Regions from separate parts of the Thalassospira sp. CH_XMU1448-2 genome, predicted to be linked through region 2. Evidence: riboswitches for the same ligand, from Rfam matches in the RefSeq annotation. Region 2 holds a riboswitch; the other holds the start of a gene.
What was found. A riboswitch is a leader RNA that binds a small molecule or an ion and turns the genes downstream of it on or off. The one in region 2 is predicted to bind glycine.
Positions count from the first base shown of each region.

Region 1: linked by a shared signal. The riboswitch ahead of WA318_RS17050 (L-serine ammonia-lyase) and the one ahead of gcvT (glycine cleavage system aminomethyltransferase GcvT) in region 2 are both predicted to bind glycine.

Region 1 is NZ_JAYMEA010000005.1:100,750-112,009, reverse strand. It holds gene WA318_RS17095 (hypothetical protein) at 1-276, opposite strand, end outside; gene WA318_RS17090 (alpha/beta fold hydrolase) at 494-1,339, opposite strand; gene WA318_RS17085 (methyltransferase domain-containing protein) at 1,373-2,179, opposite strand; gene WA318_RS17080 (hypothetical protein) at 2,256-2,444, opposite strand; gene WA318_RS17075 (RNA pyrophosphohydrolase) at 2,527-3,060, opposite strand; gene WA318_RS17070 (divergent polysaccharide deacetylase family protein) at 3,103-4,620, opposite strand; gene WA318_RS17065 (S41 family peptidase) at 4,679-5,980, opposite strand; gene WA318_RS17060 (murein hydrolase activator EnvC family protein) at 5,977-7,335, opposite strand; gene gpmI (2,3-bisphosphoglycerate-independent phosphoglycerate mutase) at 7,316-8,908, opposite strand; glycine riboswitch at 9,196-9,290, shown strand; gene WA318_RS17050 (L-serine ammonia-lyase) at 9,492-10,934, shown strand; gene WA318_RS17045 (dihydrofolate reductase family protein) at 11,097-11,260, shown strand, end outside.
Region 2 is NZ_JAYMEA010000001.1:944,851-956,110, forward strand. It holds gene WA318_RS04260 (TetR/AcrR family transcriptional regulator) at 1-128, opposite strand, end outside; gene WA318_RS04265 (SDR family oxidoreductase) at 234-974, shown strand; gene WA318_RS04270 (DNA-3-methyladenine glycosylase I) at 986-1,654, opposite strand; gene WA318_RS04275 (putative bifunctional diguanylate cyclase/phosphodiesterase) at 1,727-4,075, opposite strand; gene rnhA (ribonuclease HI) at 4,354-4,803, opposite strand; gene WA318_RS04285 (homoserine kinase) at 4,816-5,784, opposite strand; gene ispH (4-hydroxy-3-methylbut-2-enyl diphosphate reductase) at 5,831-6,778, opposite strand; gene WA318_RS04295 (hypothetical protein) at 7,037-7,591, shown strand; glycine riboswitch at 7,682-7,782, shown strand; glycine riboswitch at 7,786-7,895, shown strand; gene gcvT (glycine cleavage system aminomethyltransferase GcvT) at 7,955-9,067, shown strand; gene gcvH (glycine cleavage system protein GcvH) at 9,138-9,509, shown strand; gene gcvPA (aminomethyl-transferring glycine dehydrogenase subunit GcvPA) at 9,512-10,867, shown strand; gene gcvPB (aminomethyl-transferring glycine dehydrogenase subunit GcvPB) at 10,864-11,260, shown strand, end outside.

The DNA.
Region 1 (11,260 bases), on a different contig from region 2:
GAACTGGCTGCTTTGTCCGGTGTCATCGTGTTCCGGGCCAAGCAGGAAACTGCTGCGCGTGCGTCCGGAAAAATACCGGCTGATACCGTTGTGACCCGCCGGCGGCAAGATCGCGGCCCCCAGATCACTGCCAAAGGCAAGACGCGGTGCCGAACTGATCGAAGGAACGTCATCTGATTGCGCATAGGCAGAAGAAAGCCGACCCATGCCCACAGTGATGAGGGCAGCGAGTAATGCGCTATAGAGCGAAAAGTTTGCCAGATGCAGTTTCATCATGCCGCCTGTTCCCACAGGTGATCACAGAGCCACAGCAATCAGCGCATTGGATTTGGGACCTCTGCGTAGGAGGTCATATACGTCTTCGGTGTCGGTCCCATACCAACCATGTATTGTCCGCGCCGCCACATTATGCGTGGCATTTTTCGCGGATCGAACCTGATCAGGTCACTTGTGAAGAAGGGGGACGTCAATGGGACCGCGTGACGATTGCGGCCTATTGGCTTGTGCTTCCCAGAAAGTCCCTGATTGCGTTGATTTGCGCTTTGTCATTCAGATGGGGAGCATGTCCGCAGTTCGCCACTGCAAAAACAGGCATTTCAGGTTTTTTATTTTTCATTTTATCAACAATGGCCTTGGGGATCAGATCAGATTGTTCGCCGCTGATCAGCATTACCGGACAGGGCAGGGCATCAAAAACATCCCAGGCATCAAAGGAATCAATGTGTTCGGCAAAGATGCGCATGACTTCGGGGTCGTAATGCATCATGAAATTGCCATTCGGCAGGCGTCGCACGGACCGTGAAGCTAAAAATGCCCAGGTGGCATCATCGGCAACGCCAAACGGGGCATAAACCAGCCTGACCAGCTTTTCAACATCATCGATGGTTTCGAATTCCGGTGATGCCCCGACATAGGATTTGATCCGGGCAACCGCATTCGGATCAAGTTCCGGCCCGATATCATTGAGGACCAGCTTTTCGATCCGTCCAGCGACTTCGGCAGTGGCATAAAGGCCAATCAGCCCGCCCATGGATGTGCCGATCCAGTCACAGGTGCTGACCCCGAAATGGTCAAGCAGTTCAAACATCTGGGCGACATAGAAAGGGACGGTATATTCGCGGTCCGGATCTTTGGCCCAGCCGGAAAAACCACGCCCGATCATGGTTGGACAGAGTACGTAATACTGATCGGTGAAATGCGGGGCAACATGATCAAAATCATCGGCAAGCCGCGCCAGACCATGCATCATGATCAGTGGGCGTTTTGCTGGATCACCCCATGCCCTGACATGGATTTCATACCCACAGCATTTGACGAAATGTTCGCGAAAATCTGCCATGGGAAGGCTCCTTGTCAGGGAAGTGATCGGGGATTAGCTGGCCCGTTTGCGGGCGATCATGAACAGGCGATTGAATGGGAACAATGTGCGTCCATCATCGCGTATCGGGTAAACCTGATTAAGGCGTTCCTTGTATTTCGCGGTAAAGCTCGCACGTGCCGCGTCATCAGGAAGGGCTGCCATAACCGGGCGCAGGATGGTCGAGCTGGTCCAGTTATAAACCGCGTCCGGGCCATTGAGCACATGGCAATATTGTGTCTGCCAGAGGTCAATCTCGTCGCAGGATGGTGCAAGAACATCAAAATAGTCGCCAGGTCGCATGATGCGTGCGGCATGCATGGCTTCGGCGACTTCCTTGCGCCACTCGATCCCGGCTTCACCGATCAGCTGATGGCTGGGGGCCAGGAAATTATTGGGCACCTGAATGGCAATCATGCCGCCGGGGCGGACAAAACTCATCAGGCGCGGAAACAGGTGTGAGTGATCGGGGACCCATTGAAGGGCGGCATTGGAAAACAGCAAATCAACCTGATCATCAGGCTGCCATATTGCGATATCGGCCTTTTGCCAACGGATATTTTCCGACCGTTTGCGTGCGGTCTCAAGCATCTCGTCAGAGGAATCAACACCTATAATTCGCGGGGTATCGTCGCCTTGATCCGCATATGCATCGGCAAGGACAGCTGTTACCGATCCCGGGCCACAGCCCAGATCAACGATGTGACGGGGTGAAAATCCGCTTGCTGCTTTGGGCAGGCGGGTAATCAGATCAATGGCCGGTCGCAAACGCTCATTGCCAAACAGACCGTAACGGGCAGGGTCCCAATATGTATTGCTCATAGACAATTCCTAGAGCTTTCTCGGGTGTTTTTAAAGCATTAGATGCCGGTTACGGCTGCGTCAGGCACAAGGTTGATTAATGATCGGCTGCTTCGAGCTGATCATAATAACCCTTGATCAGATGGAACATGAACAGCACAGCGCCAATGAAAAGGGCCAAACCGACAAAATAGGAATAGCCGTCTTGTGAGCCAGATGCATAGAACAGGCCCAAAATACCGACCGCAATGGTCAAAACACCAAAGATAATCCGATCCGCACCCATATTGGAACTCCTCTAAGCCGTAGGTGTTATTGATTCTTGAAATTTAGCGAAAAGAACGCAGCGATCAAGCCGCATAGTCGCCTTATGCCTGTTTGATTTCACGAATTCTTTGCGGTACATCACGAAACGCATCAGCAATTTGCAAATAAACAGGCCGTTTGAACGGCACGATCAGATCGGGCAGTGTGGCAAGATCATTCCATCGCCAGGCATCAAATTCCGGATTGGGAACATCAATCTTGATGTGCTTGTCCTTACCGGTAAAGCGCATGGCGAACCATTTCTGTTTCTGGCCGCGATACTTGCCCTTGAATGCTTTGCCGACCAGATGGTCGGGCAGGTCATAGGTCAGCCAGTCAGGTGTTTCTGCGATGATTTCAGCCTTGTCGGTGCCGATTTCTTCCTTGAGTTCGCGAAGGGCGGCCTCAACCGGTGTTTCGCCATCATCGATACCGCCCTGTGGCAACTGCCAGGCACCTTCAAAGCCCAGACGGTTGCCCATCCAGACCAGACCATCCGCATTGAAAAGAGCAATGCCGACGCACGGACGGTATGGCAGGTCTTCGGCACGGACCTTTGATTTGGTTTCGGACGGGTTTGCGGATTTGTCAGCCATGATTTCTCCTGCGTGACCGGGGCCGGAATTGGCGGCTTGCCGTCACTGACCTTCGATGGTGGCGGCGGGTTCTGTGTTGTTGGCAGCATCTTGCGCCATCGCTTCGATTTCGCGTTTTTCAGCTTCAAGGCGCGATGCTTCGGCCTCGGCGACGGATTGCGGTGTGACTTGCATCCCGGAAATTGCACTGACCGGGGCCAGTTCGACCCCCTGACGTTTTAAACGCAATGCCCAGTTCCGCAGACGCTGGATTGTGACCGGATAGGATTGGGCAAATCCGATTGCCGCGCCGTTGCGCTTTGCAAGTTTCACCAGTTCGGTCAGTCTCGCATCGATCTGGCGGCGGCTCGGGATTTCATCAATCAGGACATTGCCGATTGCATTGGGTGTTCCGGCATTCGATGCCAGTTGTGCGCCGTAGCTTGCCATGCCGCTGCGTGTGCCTTCGACATACATCAGACCGGATCGGGAAATGAATTCGATGATCGGCCGGATGGCGCTATCAAGGCTGCCGAATTTTGATCCTTCGTGACTGACCAGTCCGGCATAGCCGGGGAACTGTGCAAGTAACCATTCAAGCCGCACAAGGTTTTCCCCCTCGGACAGGGATGTCAAAAGTGCGCGCGGACCGGGATCAGACAGCGGGAAGTCGACGGGTTCCATCGGCAGTTCAAGGAAGACTTCATGTCCCATTGCACGGGCCTGACTGGCGACCGATTTGATGTCGCGCCCATAAGGCGAAATCGCCAATGACACGTTCAAGGGAAGATCATTGATCGCGGTCTGGGTGCGTTCATCATTCAAGCCAACACCGGTCAGAATGATGGCGACATAAGGTTGTCCGTCGGTTTTCTCGAACGGGCGTTTATAGGCATCAAACGGGGTTGTCCCGTCATCTGCAATACGCGGAATACGTCCGAAGCTTCCTTCCTCGTCAAGGCCGGGAAGCGGGGCCTGTCGCAAGGGATCGGGTTCGATGGGATCGTCAAGCGATCCTTCCTCGGCGATCAGGGCTGCGAGTTCTTCGGGGGATGGCTGGTCCCCTGAAGTTGCACCATCACCCTGTTCGGGTGTCCCGATCAGATCGGAAATACCCGATAGCTGACTGGCGATTTCTTCGGGACTGCTATTCGTGCCGTCGGTTGGCATATTGGTGTTTTGCTGGGCGCGTTCACGTTCCTGCATGTCACGCACACCGCGAGCAATCTCTTCCTGAAGTTCGCGCTCAGAACCCGGCACGGCAACCAGTGCCTCGGGCCCGCCGGTATGAAACAGTCGCCAGCCGGTTTCGGGATCAAGAACCGGGATCATGGCCACAGCTGTCGCCCCGAAGGGCGACAGGAACAGCGTAATGATCAGAAGCTTTGACAACCAGCTGCGCCTTGATTTCGGCCGCTTGGGAAGTCTTTTGAACTGAACATCGATGGGCAGTTCATTGAAGGGCAGGTCATCGAGATCAACATCGTGTTCGGCGTCAGACATCCCGTCGCCAAGGTCGTCAGCCAGCGCGCCAGCCATGTCCTCGTCGAGATCGCCATTCTTCTTCTTTCTGAATGGCAAGGAGTTTAGGATTTTCCTGAACACGAACAGCTAGTCTCTCACGGTGTCCGGTTGGTCCTTACCCTTGCGGGCGAGAACCAAACAGGGAAATGCCCCGGATCATGTCAAGTGCACGCGACAGCTGGTAATCGTCAATCGCAAGCTGCTCGGCCTGATCCCGGCGGGAATTTGCATCCTTTTCGGTATCGGTGGTGTGTGCGTCCTCGTTGCGAAGCGCACCATTCAGTGATGCTTCGGAACGGCGGGTGTCACCTTCGATGCTTTCGACACGGGCCTGTGGCACGATGATATCGGGAACGATCCCGACTTCCTGAATCGATTTGCCCGACGGGGTGTAATAGCGCGCTGTCGTCAGACGCAGTGCGACATTGCCCGGCATCGGAAGGATGGTTTGTACCGATCCCTTGCCGAAGCTGCGCGTGCCCATGATGATCGCCCGGCGGTGATCCTGAAGCGCACCGGCAACGATTTCGGATGCCGATGCAGAACCGTCATTGATCAGAACAATCATCGGAAGACCTTCGGCCAGATCGCCGGAACGGGCGTTGTAGCGTTCGGTATTCTGGGTGTCACGCGGACGGGTCGATACGATTTCGCCTTTATCAAGGAAGGCATCGGAAACCGAAATCGCCTGATCAAGAAGACCGCCCGGATTGTTGCGAAGGTCAATCACCAGACCCTTGATTTCCGGGCCGATCTGATCGCGCATGTCGGTAATGGCGCGCTGCAAGCCGCTAAAGGTCTGTTCGTTGAATTTGGTGATGCGGATGTAACCGATATCTTCCTTTACCTCGGCGCGAACCGACTGGATCTTGATCACTGCACGGGTCAGGGTGACATCAAACGGCGCCTGTTCACCCTTGCGGATGATGGTCAGGACGATGTCGGTATTGACCTTGCCACGCATCATTTCGACCGCGTCGTTAAGCGTCAGGCCGCGAATGGCAGTGCCATCAATATGGGTGATGAAGTCGCCCGGTTGCAGGCCGGCCTTTTCCGCGGGTGTGTCATAGATCGGCGAGATGACTTTGACAAAGCCGTCTTCCATCGTGACTTCGATCCCAAGCCCGCCAAATTCGCCGCGGGTATCGACTTGCATTTCCTCGAAATTATCCATGTTCAGATAGGAGGAATGCGGATCAAGCGAGGTCAGCATGCCGTTGATGGCAGCTTCGATCAGCTGCTTGTCATCGACTTCTTCGACATATTTGGCTTTGACCTGTTCAAAGACATCGCCAAACAAATTCAGCAGGCGATACGTTTCAGCCGAGGACGTTGAAGATTGCGCCAGACTTGGGGACGCAAGGCCGAAAGTCATGCCGGTCGCGAGTGCGAGTACTGCCAATCGAGAGGTTTTCATCCACTTACCTTGCCGTTTTTCGAGGCCAGCCAGGGAAGCGGATTAATCGCTTCTCCGTCCTGGCGCATCTCCAGATACAGTTTAGGCGCCGTTTCACCCATAATACCAACAGGTTCGCCCGCCAATAGATATTGTCCTACCACACTGTCGAGCCGATCAAAACCGGCGATAAGGCTATGGTATCCTTCGCCGTGTTCGATAATCAAGAGTCGGCCGTAACCGCGGAAGGGTCCGGCAAAGACAACTTTGCCGTCAAAGGGCGAGACAACCTGCGCATTTGCACGTGTGCTGATCTCAATTCCTTTGGATCTTGTGACTGTCAATCCGTCCGGGCCACGTGATTTTTCCCCGAACAGTGTGACGACTTTGCCACTGGCGGGCATTCGTAAATGCCCGTGTGCCAGCGTAATTGAACTGCCAACAGCGAATTCCTCGTCGCTGGTGCCATCTTTTTTGTCTGGTGCGCTGGGTGCGTCATCTTTTCGCGCCGGGGGTTCCGGCGGCGGGTTGCGCGCAATGGTCGTTGCGCCAAGCGTGTCGGCGTCCGGTTCGGTCCGGCTGGCAAGCTGAATTTCCGGGCGGGAACGCGGTTTTGGCAGGCCTTCGGCACGCTTGCGAAGCGTACTCAGCAACTCGCCAAGTGATTTGGCCTCGTCGGCAAGGGCGCTCACGGCTTTGGCGGCTTCGTGTGCTTCGGCCTCGGTCTCGGTGCGCAAGCGGCGTTTTTCACCCAGCAGGGCGGCCAGTGATGCGCGGTCCTGCTGTAATTCCTTGGTCGCTTTGGCGACATCGGCGCGACGGTCGCGGATATCTTCGCGAAGTGTGGCGATTTCAGACAATTCCTTGCGCAGGTCGCGCGCATGCTGTTCCACGCCGGGAAGCGCTGCTTTGAGCAACACCGCCGAACGCAGGGTATCCTGCGGTGATGTTGGCAGGGCAATGACGGCTTCGGGCGGTGTTGTTGACAGACGCTGTAGCGCCATCAGGATGCGGGCATATTGCCCTGCCTTGTCTTCGAGACTGGTCGCGGCAACCTTTTCACGGGTTTCGAGTGTCTGAAGCTGATCTTCAAGTTCGGTCAGGGTCGATTCCAGACGCTGGGTCCGCCGGGCAACCGAAATGGCTTCGGATTGCAGGGCCTGTTCCTCGGTCCAGAGTTCGCGCGATTTACGCGACAGGAACTCTTCCTGTTTTTGCTGTTCGGAAAGCTGGCTTTCGAGTTGATCAAGCTTCTTGTCAACTTTCTGCAGCGATTGGGCAAAAGAAGGCGCTGCCCCGCCTGCTGCAAGAACCGCAAAAACGGTCAGCGCAGGCAGGGCTATCCTGTAAGCAAATTTAGCTCGCAAGAAGCGCATCATTCTGTTTCAGGCCCCTAAGCAACGGTTTGCCAGTCATCTCGGCTGGCTGGGCGACGCCAAGCAGTTGCAGCAAGGTCGGCGCAACGTCGGCAAGACGCCCATTCTCCAATGTTACCCCTTCCGGACCGTTAACAAGAATGGTCGGAACGAGATTAAGGGTATGTGCCGTGTGCGGTTCGCCGGTTTCAGGATCGACCATGACTTCGCAATTGCCGTGATCGGCAGTCACAAAGGCGACACCACCAACCGACTTGATCGCATCAATCACTTTGCCAAGGCAGGTATCAACGGCCTCGGCCGCCTTCATGGCCGCAGACAGAATGCCGCTATGGCCGACCATGTCGGGATTGGCAAAGTTCAGGATGATCGCGTCGTATTTTTCCGACTTGATCGCAGCAACCAGTTTTTCTGTCACTTCGGGGGCGGACATTTCCGGCTGAAGGTCATAGGTCGCGACTTTTGGTGATGCGACCAGAATACGGTCTTCGCCTTCGAAGACCTGTTCTTCGCCACCGTTAAAGAAGAACGAGACATGCGGGTATTTTTCAGTTTCGGCAATACGAAGCTGCTTCAGACCGGCTTTGGAAACCACTTCGCCAAAGATGTTCGGCAGGGTCTGGGGCGGATAGATCGCATCCATGTATTTGGCATGTTCGGACGAATATTCGACCATGCCAGCCTGTATTGCGAACTTGACCGGCGTGCCACGATCAAAGCCATCGAATTCCGGAGCGCACAGGGCTGCCAGGATTTCACGGGCGCGATCGGCACGGAAGTTGGTCATCAGCAGGCCATCGCCATCCTTGATGCCATCGAAATCACCAATCACTGTCGGCAGAACGAATTCATCGGTGGTGTCTTTGGCATAGGCATTGGCAATGGCGGCTTCGGCACTTTCAGCCGTACGGCCATCGGCGTAATTTTTGCCCTGCACCATCGTGAAATAGGCCTGGCTGACGCGTTCCCAACGGTTGTCGCGGTCCATGGCGTAATAGCGCCCGGTAACGGTCACGATTTCAACGTCGGCATCGCCGATCAGGGCGCGGAATTTCTCAAGGAATTTGGCAGCACTTTTCGGTGCCGTGTCGCGACCATCAAGATAGGCGTGAATTTTCACCGGTACACCAGCGCCCGCGATGATTTTCGCAAGGGCGGCCATATGGGCCTGATGGGAATGAACGCCGCCTTCGGACAGAAGACCGGCAATGTGGCAGACGCCATTGCTGTCTTTCAGGGTCGCGATAATCTTTTTGACGGTGTCGGTATCGGCAATGGAGCCAGTTTTGACGGCTTCATCAATTTTGGGCAGTTCCTGCATGACCACACGGCCCGCCCCAAGATTCATGTGACCGACTTCCGAATTGCCCATCTGGCCTTCGGGCAGGCCAACATCCAGACCGCACGCCTTGAGGAAACCGGTCGGGTTATTGGCATAAAGCGCATCCCAGACAGGCGTATTGGCCAAGGCAACGGCGTTGTCCTTGGTTTCTTCGCGATAACCCCAGCCGTCCAGAATGCACAGCACCACCGGGCGCGGGCGCTTTACGGAATTCGATACAGTCACGTTCATAAACCCCACTGATAGAGATAAAGGCTGAATTACCCGTAAATAATTACCAGTAAATATGGTGACTTACGGGACGGTTCGCCATCAATCCTGTTGCGCAGGCAGGGTGGGTCAACCGTTACTCGCAACAGGCACATGTGTAATTCCGGCAATTTAGCATGAATGTGGCCGCGAAACAGTACCCGTGCCGGGAATTTTTTGCAGGTGCAAAGCTGCTTTTTGACAGGGTTTGCAGACACAGATACTCTGCGTTCCAACGGTGATCCTCAGAGACGGCAGAAATGGCGTTTCGCACCACGACGGGAGAGCCCGGTCATCCGCATGACCGGCGCCGAAGGAGCAATAGCCCCATAAAACTCTCAGGCAGATGGACCGTCGCGGATAGAGGCTCTGGAGAGAGAAACCGGATGGCGTGCATGTTCATTGTGCCCGACACCCGGTTTCCACCGAAGGATGAAAACCTGTTGGCTGACATTGTTTTTGGCAGGCAGGCGCACAATCTCAGGTCAAGGGACAGAGGGGGCAAGACACCGGTTCGCAAACGGCGCGAGATTTCGCGCGTTCAAGAGCCGTGAAGGAGGCCCTTATGACCACCCATACCGCCACCGGTCCCGCTTCGGGATCGCAAGACGGATCTGTGCAAGACGTAAACCTTTCTGTTGTTGATCTTTATACCATCGGGATTGGCCCATCGAGTTCGCATACGGTTGGTCCGATGCGGGCGGGTTACCGCTTCTGCCTTGAACTTGAAGCTCGCAATCTTTTGACCAGAACCGGCAGCGTGGTCGTCGATCTTTATGGATCGCTTGCCCTGACGGGTAAGGGACATGCGACCGATACCGCTGTGATCATGGGCCTTTCAGGGCAACGTCCGCGCAGTGTGGATCCCGATGATGTGGCCCCGACCATGGCGGCAATTGATGCCAGTTCCGAGCTGCAACTTTACGGGCAGCATCCGGTGGCCTTTAACCGCGAGACCAATCTTGTTTTCCATTTCACCGAGACCTTGCCGCAACATCCCAATGGCATGCGGATCACCGCCTTTGATCGTGACGGGGTGAAAATCCACGAACAGGAATATTTTTCAGTTGGCGGCGGATTTATTGTGTCTGGTGATGATCGCGGGGCGGAATATTCCGGTGATAACATCACATTGCCCCATCCGTTCGGATCAGCCGATGAATTGATGGCGATCTGCAAGCGCGAAGGGCGTTCGATTGCCGAAATCATGATGGCAAATGAACAAAGCTGGCGCAGCCCGGACGAGACATATGAATTTGTCGATCGCGTGCATCGGGCGATGATGGATTGTATTGATCGTGGCTGCAAAACGGACGGTATTTTGCCCGGCGGGCTGAATGTGAAACGGCGTGCATCCAAGCTTTATCACGAACTGACGGATAAACCCGAAGCGGGCCTTCGCGATCCTTTGACCGTGATTGACTGGGTCAATCTTTATGCCCTTGCCGTGAACGAGGAAAATGCCGCAGGCGGCCGCGTCGTGACGGCTCCGACCAACGGGGCAGCCGGGGTGATCCCGGCCGTTCTTCGCTATTATGAACGGTTTGGGGCCAATGCCAGTCAGGCCAAAATTCGCGAATTCCTTTTAACCGCTGCTGCAATCGGTTCGATCTACAAGAAGCGTGCCTCGATCTCGGCAGCCGAGGTCGGATGCCAGGGCGAGGTCGGTGTGGCCTGTTCGATGGCAGCGGGCGCACTTTGTGCTGTTCTGGGCGGCACACCCGAACAGGTCGAAAATGCCGCCGAGATCGGGATGGAGCATAACCTTGGCCTGACCTGCGATCCGATTGGCGGTTTGGTGCAGGTGCCCTGTATCGAACGCAATACAATGGGGGCGGTCAAGGCGATCAATGCCGCACGTCTGGCATTGCGCGGCGACGGACAGCACACCGTGTCGCTTGATCGTGTGATCGAAACCATGCGCCAGACGGGACTCGACATGCAAAGCAAGTACAAGGAAACCAGTCAGGGCGGGCTTGCGGTTAATGTCAACGTTGTCGAATGTTAACCCCTGTTCGGAAGAATAGGGCGGAAAACAGCGGTTTCTGACAATCGGGTGGTGATGGAAACAGTGCCGGTTTCTGCTTTCTTGTCACTCCCGGTTGATAATCTGCTATGATCGGTGAACCAAAAAAAGGGGCAAAGACCCCATCAAAGGTTGGACATAGACATGGGCAAAAAGCTGTTCCGCATATATATCGCGGTCAGTCTGGATGGCTTCATTGCACGCACCAATGGCGCGGTTGACTGGCTGGATCAATATGATCCGGCCGAGTTTGGCTTTGATGACTTTCTGGACTCCGTTGGCACATTGATCATTGGCAGAAACACCTT
Region 2 (11,260 bases):
CGTAGTGCCATCGCTGCGCTGAGGTCCGCCATGGATGTGTTGTCGTAACCGTGCCGCCAGAACAGGTCGAGAGCCTTGTCCAGTGCATCATTGCGATCAAAATTTCTTGGTCTGCCGCGTGCTGCCATGTTTGGTCCGTTTATTTATGTAGTGATCATTAAATAAAATAATTGACGGCGTAGCGCAAGTTTGTCAGCATTTATGTAATGATCACTACATAAATGGAGTTTATGATGCAGAACCTTGTAGAAAAGGTCGCATTCGTTACCGGCGGAAGCCGTGGCATCGGTGCAGCAATCGTCCGGCGTCTGGCACATGAAGGTGCCGCCGTGGCATTCACCTACGTTCAGTCTGATGAAAAAGCCCAAAGAGTTGTGCGCGATGTCGAAGCCGCAGGCGGTAAAGCCCTTGCCATCAAGGCAGATAACCGCAGTGATGCAGATATCATCAGTGCAGTGAATGAGGCTGCAAACGCGTTCGGCAAGATTGATATTCTGGTTAACAATGCCGGCATCTTTGATGCCGCCCCGATTGATGATCTGACCATTGAACGATTTGACGCGACGATGGATGTCAATGTGCGGGCTGTCTTTGTTGCGGTGAAAGCCGCACTAACACATATGCCCGAAGGCGGCCGGATCATTTCAATTGGCAGTAACCTTGCCCATAAGGTGCCTTGGCCGGGTATCAGCCTTTATGCCATGTCAAAATCCGCGCTGATCGGCTTTACCCGTGGTTTGGCCCGCGATCTTGGCGGGCGCGGGATTACTGCAAACATTATTCATCCGGGATCAACCAATACTGATATGAACCCGGTAGATGGTCAGATGTCCGATGCCCAGCGTGGTTTGATGTCGATCCCGAAATATAGCCACCCCGACGATACGGCAGGGCTGATTGCCTGGCTGGCGGGACCGGAAGCTAAGGTCGTCACCGGCGCAGAGTTCACGGTCGATAGTGGCATCAACGCCTGATTGCTGCGGCTCTAGCCGACCGAAAATGCAAGAATCTGGCTGATCTGGGTAAAGGGTCTGCCGGATTCTTTGTGCCATTGATCAAAAGCGGCCTGAACGGCTGCAAAATCCTTGTTCGAGGATGGCATCCTGGCGACGATCCCTTCGACCTTCAGGGCCTCAAGAACATCACTTGAGAAAATCGGCGTATCCATACCAATGCGACGCAGGGCAACCTGTCCGGTTTTTCCGCCAAGGCGCGATCCGCCTTTCTGCACAATGCGCAGATTGTCGCAATAATCTGCGCGCTTCCAGTTGGCAAAGAAAGCACCGACCGATCCGTGTGTTTCAGCAAGCGATTGCAGAAAGCGGGCATTTTCGCCCACCGATTTGATCTTTGGGCCATGTGCGACAATGCCATCGGCCTTTAGAAGACGTTCGACATCTTCATCATGCATCATCGACAGGCGACCAATATCGAAGCCGTCAAAGACTTCCTCAAACCGCGGCCATTTGGTTTCGATCACTTTCCAGCTGAAACCGGCCTGAAAGACACATTTACTCATTTCCGAGAGCCAGCGGTCGGCAGGAACTCGGGCAATATCGTCGGCGGATTTCGGGGTCAGCAAAGCAGAAGAAAGAGAGTCCTTGCTTCCCTTGCGCGCGATGGCCGCTTGTTCAATTTCGTGAAACGGGCGCATGTGGCGGTGGCTCCGTGGCCTAAAAAACAGCCAAAGCAAAGCCGTGACTGTTTTCAGATTAACCTTTGCAGATCAGGACTTCGCTGCGACCTTTTCGGGGACGCGACTGTGACGTTCACTGACCCAGCTTTCAAACGTGGTTGCCGGCAGCGGCTTGGAGAACAGGAAGCCCTGAATGAAATCACAGCCCTTTTCACGCAGATATTCAAGCTGCTCGACTTCTTCCACGCCCTCGGCAACGACTTCAAGATTAAGACTGTGACCAAGGCCGATAACGGCATCAACGATGGCCTTGTCATCAAGATCAACATGAATGTCGTTCACAAACGAACGGTCGATCTTGATCGAGCCGACCGGGAAGCGTTTGAGATAGTTCAGCGATGAATAACCGGTACCAAAGTCATCAATCGCGATCATCACACCAAGCGCCTTGAGCTCCTTGAGCGTCGAAACCGCCTTTTCCGGGTTGTTCATCAGGATGGATTCAGTGATCTCAAGTTCAAGCGTTCCTTCGGGAAGGGCTGTATCCTTGACGATCTTGGTCACACTATCAACAAGTTCGGCATCCTGGAATTGTGCCGGTGACAGGTTCACGGCAATCCGAAGCCCCGGAAGAGTTGAATCGCGCCAGACTTGCGTCTGTTTGCAGGCCTTTTCCAGCACCCATGCGCCCAACCGGTTGATCAGGCCGCATTCCTCTGCGACCGAGATGAACTCGCCGGGCAGGATCAGGCCACGTTCCGGATGGTGCCAGCGTACAAGAGCCTCTGCACCGACGACCTTTTCGGTCCGGCAGTCAATTTTTGGCTGATAGTAAAGTTCGAGCTGATCGTGTTCGAGCGCGTTGCGCAGATCTTCCTCGATGGTTTTACGTTCCTTGACCCGTTCATGCATTGACGGCAGGAAGAAGCGGTAATTGTTGCGGCCTTCGGCCTTGGCCGCATACATCGCCATATCGGCGTTCTTGACCAGCTGTTCCGGGTTCTCGCCATCTTCAGGAAACAGGGTAATACCGACACTGGCCGTCGAATGCAGCCGGATGCCACGGCAGTCAAAGGGCTGGGAAAGCTCGTCTATGATGCGCTGGGCAAGGGCGATGGTATCTTCGATATTCTGAACGTCGGTCTGAATGATTGCAAATTCGTCCCCGCCAAGACGCGCAGCGGTATCCGAATCACGGATGATACGCGACAGGCGCTGACCCATTTCCTGAATCATCAGATCGCCAACGTCATGACCAAAGTGGTCATTGATATCCTTGAACCGGTCAAGATCGACAAACAGAACAGTCACACCGCGCTGGAAGCGTCGGGCTGAAAGCAGTGCCTGACGCAGACGGTCAAGGAACAGGGTGCGGTTCGGCAGGCTGGTCAGGACGTCATGCACGGCAAGATGGCGCATGCGTGCTTCGGTCTGTTTACGTTCGGTAATGTCGGTATAGGTTGCAACATAGCCGCCACCGGGCATCGGGTTGTGATCAACCTGAATGACGCGGCCATTCGGGCGCGTCCGTTCCATCCGATAGGGTTCGCGGCGGCGCGCAATGGCAACGCGGTCGGAAATCAGGGCCTGAATGCTGACATCGCCATATTCGCCGCGCTCGCCGTTGAAACGCAGGATATCGGAAAGCGGCGTACCTTCCTTGACCAGATCGCGTGGCAGGTTAAGAAGCTCGATATAGCGTTCGTTCCAGACCATAAGATTAAGGTCCTGATCGAACAGACAGATGCCCTGGCCGATATTATGAAGGGTTGCTTCCAGAAGCGCCTGCTTGCGCTGGGCTTCTTCCTGTGCCTGACCCTGCAGGGCGACCATTTCGTTATATTCGCGGATCAAAAGTCCCAGTTCGTCCGAGCTGTTCCATTCCACCGGACGACGCAGACGCCCATGTTTGGTCATGCGAATGGAATGCAGCAGTCGGTTGAGCGGTTCCTTGATCGACCGTTTGTTTGCGATCAGCAGGCTGGCGGCAACCACAGCGATCAGCAATCCGAACAGGATCATGTCAATAGCGATACGGCGGAACAGAAGATCCTGAACACGGGCGTCGGTAAAGTAGATGACAAGTTCGCCAACATCGTGGCGCACATTGTTGCGTTCGAAATAGACCCGGCGTGACAGGCGCAACGTGTCAGTCAGTTCGGACTGGGAAACACCGGTATGGGCAAATTCGGTTCCGTCTGCGCCCAAAGCCTGCACCGCGACAATGTCGCGATCACGTGCCATGGCATTCAAAGCGGATTCGATATTGTCGACATCAAGGTACCAGAACGGGGTGGCAAGCACGCGGGCGTTGATGTCTGCGGTCTGTTCGACCTTGCCATTCAGGTCATCGCGAAGGACCTTGTAGCTGACATAGCCAAATACGATAAAAAGCGCGAGCGAGAACAGAGAAACCAGCGGCAATGCTATGAAAAGCAACCGACTGCTCAAAGACTTCCGTTGTAAAAAGCCGTACGATCCGCGCGACAAGCGTTCTCTCCTGGGCACCCACTTTAGACTAGTCAGATATACTCTACTCGACGTTTGTATGGGAGCCAACACTCCTATGTCTTTGTCAAATCAACCCGGAAGTTGTTCGAAAGGCAAGTTTGATTTTGTTTTCCTGATAAATAAATGGTTGCAATAACCTGCCCCGTCTATTTTGGGGTGAAGTGTTTAAGCTTCAAGCAGTTGTCAGCGCCGAGCGGAAAATATCATTATTTGGGAACAGCCATCCGGGCGAGTTCATCACAGCGCTCGTTCTCGGGATGACCGGCATGCCCCTTGACCCAATGCCATTCCACTTTGTGGGGTTTGAGAGCCTCGAGCATGCGCTGCCAGAGTTCGACATTCTTGACCGGTTTCTTGTCAGCCGTTTTCCAGCCGCGCTTCTGCCAGCCGAAAATCCATTTGGTGATACCGTCGCGGACATAGCTGCTGTCGGTGTAGATATCGACGGTGCATGGGCGTTTCAGGGCTTCGAGTGCGCTGATTGCGGCCATCATTTCCATACGGTTGTTGGTGGTTTCGGGATCGCCGCCCGAAAGTTCCTTTTCAACGCCCTTGAAACGCAGGATCGCGCCCCAGCCACCCGGGCCGGGATTTCCGCTGCACGCGCCGTCGGTGTAAATCTCGACGTGGTTATCCCCGCCATTGTTTGAAGTCATAGGGGCGCGTCCTTAATCAAATCCATAGGCAGCTGCACTTTCCACCCGCTGATGGAAACGAAGCTTGTTGATATATTCGCGGGGGTTTTTGGGGGTGACCAGGGCGTCTTTTGGCGTATTCACCCAGTCATAAAGACGGGTCAGCAAAAAGCGCAGGCTGGCACCGCGCGCAAGAACCGGAAGAGCAGCGATTTCCCCGCCGCTCAGTGTGCGGACCTTGCCATATTGCGACAGAAGGTTTTTGGCCTTGGTAACATTGAAGCTGTTATCAGGTTCAAAACACCATGCATTCATGCAGATTGCGATGTCGTAGCTCAGCAGGTCATTGCAGGCGAAATAGAAGTCGATCAATCCCGATACATCTTCCTTGCCCGGGAAGAAAAATACGTTGTCGGGGAACAGATCGGCATGAATGACCCCCTTGGGCAGGTCATGGGGCCAGTTGGCTTCGAGATAGGCGATCTCGTCGCCAATCATCTTGCCAAGACCGGGTTCGACATCGTCGGCATGTTCCCGACAGCTTTCCACCAGTCCGCGCCATCCCTTGACGCTCAGTGCATTGGGAAGATGCATCTCGAAATCCAGACCGGCAGTATGGAGTTTTGCCAAGGCGGTACCAAGACCCGCACAATGATGGGGCAGGATCCGGCGTGGCGACATGCCTTGCAGGAAAGACGTAATTGCTGCCGGGCGACCACAAAGACGACGCAGTGCTACGCCGTCCGTCCCGTGGATCGGTGTCGGGCAGTTAAGTCCCTTGGCGGAAAGATGATCCATCAGACCAAGATAAAAGGGCAGGTCATCCGGATTTACCCGTTTTTCATACAGGGTCAGGATGAAAGGAGCTTCGGTCGTCTGTAGCAGAAAGTTGGTGTTTTCCACACCTTCTGCGATGCCCTTGAACGATACAACATCACCGATATCGTATTCGGCGACAAAACGGGCGATGTCTTCGTCTGAAACGTCGGTATAGACGGCCATTGGAGTTATCGTATTCCTGATCTGAAAGATAAGCAGTTAGATCGAATTAGCTTGCAAGCTGACGCGGCAGTTTGAAGGTCACATTCTCGTCGGTCAGTGTGATGGTCTCGACCGTCACGTCATATCGTTCGCGGCAGGCATCAATCACTTCTTCGACCAGAACTTCCGGGGCAGACGCCCCGGCGGTGATGCCAAGGGTGTTAATCCCGGCAAGTTTGCTCCAGTCAATATCATACGCCCGTTCGACCAGAACGGAACGTGTGCAGCCTTCGCGTTTGGCAACTTCGACCAGACGGTTTGAATTCGATGAATTCGGCGCACCCAGAACCAGAATGGCATCAGCCTTTTCGGCAATCATCTTGACCGCATGCTGACGGTTGGTCGTTGCATAGCAAATGTCTTCTTTCTTCGGCACCGAAATTGACGGGAACCGGCGCTGAAGGATTTCAATGATCTTGGCGGTGTCATCAAGTGACAGGGTCGTCTGGGTAACAAAAGCGAGGTTTTCCGGATTGGTGACCTCAAGCTTTTCGGCGTCTTCCTCGGTTTCAATCAGCGTCATGCTGCCTGCCGGGAGCTGGCCCATAGTGCCGATGACCTCCGGGTGACCGGCATGGCCGATCAGAAGAATATGTTTGCCTTCGGCAAAATGGCGTTCTGCGCCGCGATGAACCTTCGACACCAGCGGGCAGGTTGCATCGAGATATTCAAGCTTGCGGGTTTCGGCAGCTTCGGGCACGGATTTCGGTACGCCATGGGCCGAAAAGATTACCGGTACGCCATCGGGAACAGCATCAAGTTCATCGACGAAAACGGCACCCATATCGCGCAGGCGGTCGACAACGAATTTGTTATGGACGATCTCGTGACGGACATAAACCGGCGCACCATATTTTTCGAGCGCCTTTTCAACGATCTCAATCGCGCGATCTACCCCGGCGCAAAAGCCGCGCGGGTTGGCAAGAACGATCCGAAGACTGGCTTTATCTGACATGATACGGGGTCCGGTTTCCAAAATGTGCCGGGCTGTCCCGGCGCAGTTATTCAAGCGTTCTTGTTACATAACCTGCCTGATCTTGTGGCGCAATGACTCAGCATGGATCGAGAAGCCATGAATTTCGCAGATTTTGATGTTTTCATCTTGTGACAATATCCGAAGCGGGTTGTGCCCGTTCAAGTGAGAGAATAGACTGCGCGCGGACAGTGCTGATCGTGCACATGTCAGAAAACAGATGGTTTGATAGAGGCTTGGATGACAATCGGTAACGGACTGCGGCGCGTATGCGCATTGGGTATGGTCTCGCTTGGTGGATTGCTGGCTGCGTGCAGCGGTAACCCGTTTGAAGAGCAGCCCGTTCCGACGTGCCCGGCGGCCTATCTGCCAAAGGACACCGCAAAGCTTGTCCAGTTCAATGGCGCGGGCAAGGATCTGACCGATGTGATCGTCGAGGCCGAGTTCACGGGCTATCTTGGTGATTGCGGTTATGATCTGGGTGACAAGACGCTTGATGTCATCATCAGTCCGATTATCACCGCCGAGCTTGGCCCGGCTGCGCAGGAGCGCAGCGCGTCCTTTAAATATTTCGTGGCGCTTCGTGACCCTGCGGGCAATTTTGTTCAGAAATCGGTGTTTGATGTCACAATGCCGTTTGCCGATAACCTCAATATGGCTCGTTTCCGTGACGAGCAGGTAACATTGTCGGTGCCACTTGATGATGTCTGGACCGGACCGGATTACGAGATTTACCTTGGTTTCCAGCTAAGTGCGGATCAGCTCGACTATAATCGTCGTTTCGGAACGAACTGACGTCGCAAGGTTGAAATTCCGGTCTGACGATTGCCTGAATTTTGGGGCTGGTCGACCGAGATTGAAATACGTATAAGGACGCATACCCAAGTGATCCCCGTGGGAGAGTGCCACGGTCCATAACGGATTGCGCGGACGCCGAAGGAGCAACCACCCCGGAAACTCTCAGGCAAACGGACCGCGGGGAGATGGGACTCTGGAAAGCAGGCGGCATCAGAATGAAATGCCGGTGACCGCCTCGCCGAAGATGTAAGCAGACCGTCACGACAAGTCGGCTGTGATTCTTTCAGGCTCCAAGACAGAGGGGGAATGTGGTTGGCCATTGGTCGGCTATGTTTCGCAACGACTGTCCGGGAGAGCTTGATGGCCGATCATCAGACCGAACTGCTTAAAACAGCCCTTTATGACCTCCATGTAGAACTTGGCGCCAAGATGGTGCCGTTTGCCGGTTATGATATGCCGGTGCAATATCCGCTCGGCGTTAAGGGTGAACATCTTCATACCCGTGCCAAAGCGGGCCTGTTTGACGTGTCACACATGGGGCAGGTTCGCCTGACCGGTGAAAACCGTGTGGCCGAGCTTGAAAAGCTCGTGCCCGGAGACATCGCGATCCTCAAACCGGGTCGCACACGCTACTCGGCTTTTACCCAGGATGACGGCACGATCCTTGACGATCTTATGATCACCAATGCCGGTGACAGTCTGTTTCTTGTGATCAACGCAGCGTGCAAGGATGACGACATCGTTCACATGCGCGCCAACCTTGGCGATGGTGTTGCACTTGAGGAGATTGATGATCGTGCGTTGATGGCACTTCAGGGCCCGGAAGCTGCCAAGGTTCTTGCACGCTTTGCGCCGGAAGTTGCCGATCTCAAATTCATGAGTTTTGCCGAGATCGAGATTGCCGGGATCGCCTGCTTTGTGACCCGTTCCGGTTACACCGGCGAAGACGGCTACGAGATTTCCGTTCCCAATGACCGTGCCGAGGAGCTTGCGCGCAAGTTGCTGGCCGAGGACGAAGTCGAAGCCATCGGTCTTGGCGCACGTGATTCGCTGCGTCTGGAAGCCGGACTTTGCCTTTATGGCAATGATATCGATACCACGACGACGCCGGTTGAAGGCGATCTGAACTGGATCATCAACAAACGCCGTCGTGAAGAGGGCGGCTTCAAGGGCGCGGATGTCATCCTTGATCAGCTTGCAAATGGTGCAGACCGCAAACGTGTCGGCATCAAGCCGGAAGGCAAGGCGCCCGCCCGCGAACATACCCCGATTCTGAACAGCGACGGCGAAGAAATCGGCGAAATCACCAGCGGTGGTTTTGGTCCGACGGTCGATGGTCCGATTGCAATGGGATATGTGGCAATTGAATTTTCCGAGCCGGGTACCAAGGTCGATCTTATGGTGCGTGGCAAGGCCCGTCCGGCAGAGGTTGTTGAACTTCCGTTCGCACCGCATCGCTATTTCCGCGGCTAATCGCCGTAATTCTTGAGAATGTGCGGCGGATCGCCGCGCGGCAGACAAACGATCAACAGGGACTAAGACAATGGCTAAGAAATTCTCGCAGGAACATGAATGGATCGAGCTTGAAGACGGTATCGCAACCGTTGGCATCACCGATTACGCACAGCAGTCGCTTGGCGACATCGTGTATGTCGAGCTGCCGGAAATCGGCAAGAAACTGACCAAGGATGGCGATGCCGCCGTCGTTGAGTCGGTCAAGGCCGCAAGTGATGTTTATGCGCCGCTTGATGGTGAAATTGTTGAAGTAAACGAAGAACTTGATGCCAATCCGGCGCTGGTGAATGAAGCACCGGAAACCGATGGCTGGTTCTTTAAAATGTCGCTGACTGATGAATCCCAGCTCGACGAGCTGATGGATGAAGCAGCCTATAAAGACTTCGTCGAAGGTCTGTAAGTATGCGTTATCTTCCACTGACACGCGCTGATCGCGCCGTGATGCTTGAAACCATCGGGGCGTCATCAGTCGATGAACTTTACTGTGATGTGCCCGAGGGCGCATTGCTTGATGCACCGGTTGATCTGCCCAGCCATCTTGGCGAAATGCAGGTCGAACGCGACATGCAGGCGCTTGCCGCCAAAAACATCGGCGCATCAAGTGTGCCAAGCTTCCTGGGTGCAGGTGCCTATCGTCACCATGTTCCTGCAACGGTTGATTACATCATCCAGCGTGGTGAATTCCTGACGGCCTATACACCCTATCAGCCGGAAATCGCGCAGGGCACGTTGCAGTATCTGTTCGAATTCCAGACCCAGGTAGCATCGATCACAGGTATGGATGTGGCCAACGCATCGATGTGGGATGGTGCAACATCCTGTGCCGAGGCTGTCCTGATGGCTTGCCGTGCGACCCGTCGCAAAAAGGCCGTTCTTTCGGGCGGCCTGCATCCGCATTACCGCGAAGTCACCGAGACCTATTGCCAGTACAGCGATACCGAAGTTGCCGGACGTGACGGCAACCCGGAACAGCAGGCAACTGTCGAGGAACTGGGCGAACTGATTGATGATCAGACGGCCTGCGTTGTTGTGCAGTACCCGGATGTTTTTGGTCGTATTCAGGACCACACCCAGCTTGCAGATCTTTGCCATGCCAAGGGCGCGCTTCTGGTTGTCGTCTTTACCGAGGCTGTTGCATTCGGCGCGATCAAGTCACCGGGAAGCTTCGGTGCCGACATCGTTTGCGGTGAAGGCCAGTCAATCGGCAATGCGCTGAACTATGGCGGGCCATATGTCGGTCTGTTTGCCACCACCCAGAAACTGGTGCGTCAGATGCCCGGCCGTCTCTGTGGCGAGACGGTGGATCAGGATGGCAAGCGTGGTTTTGTTCTGACACTTTCGACCCGTGAACAGCATATCCGTCGCGAAAAGGCGACATCGAACATCTGCACCAACTCCGGTCTGTGCTCGTTGGCATTCACGGTTCACATGAGCCTGCTTGGTGAAGACGGTTATCGTCGCCTGGCAATCCTGAACCACGAAAATGCCTGCAAGGCTGCGGATGCAATTGATTCCGTCGCTGGTGCATCGGTTGTGAATGACAGCTTCTTTAACGAGTTCACTGTCAAGCTTGCCAAACCGGCAGCCGAGGTTGTCGAGGCACTGGTCGCCAAGGGTGTTCTTGGTGGTGTTCCACTGTCGCGTCTTTATCCGAACCGTTCTGATCTGGATAATTACCTGCTGGTGGCGGTTACTGAAACCAATACCGATGAAGATATCGCGGCCCTTGCGTCCGCATTGAAGGAGGCGCTGGCATGACGTTTACAACCCATACCGGCAACCGTGGACTTGTTCTGGAAGAAAAGCTGATCTTTGAACAGGGTCAGCCAGGCCGCACCGGCGTTGATCTGCCAGAGCCGAAAGGTACGAAGTCGCGCCTTGCAGGCCTTGATCGTGACAGCAATGTCGGTCTTCCGGGCTTGTCCGAACCGCAGGTGGTTCGCCACTTTACCCGCCTGTCGCAGAAGAATTTCGGGATTGATTCCGGTTTCTTCCCGCTGGGGTCCTGCACCATGAAGCACAACCCGCGCCTGAATGAAAAGGTTGCGCGTTTGCCCGGTCTTTCCGATCTGCATCCGATGCAGCCCGAAAGCACGGTTCAGGGTGCGCTTGAACTGATTGACCAGTGTGCACACTGGTTGCTGGTTCTGA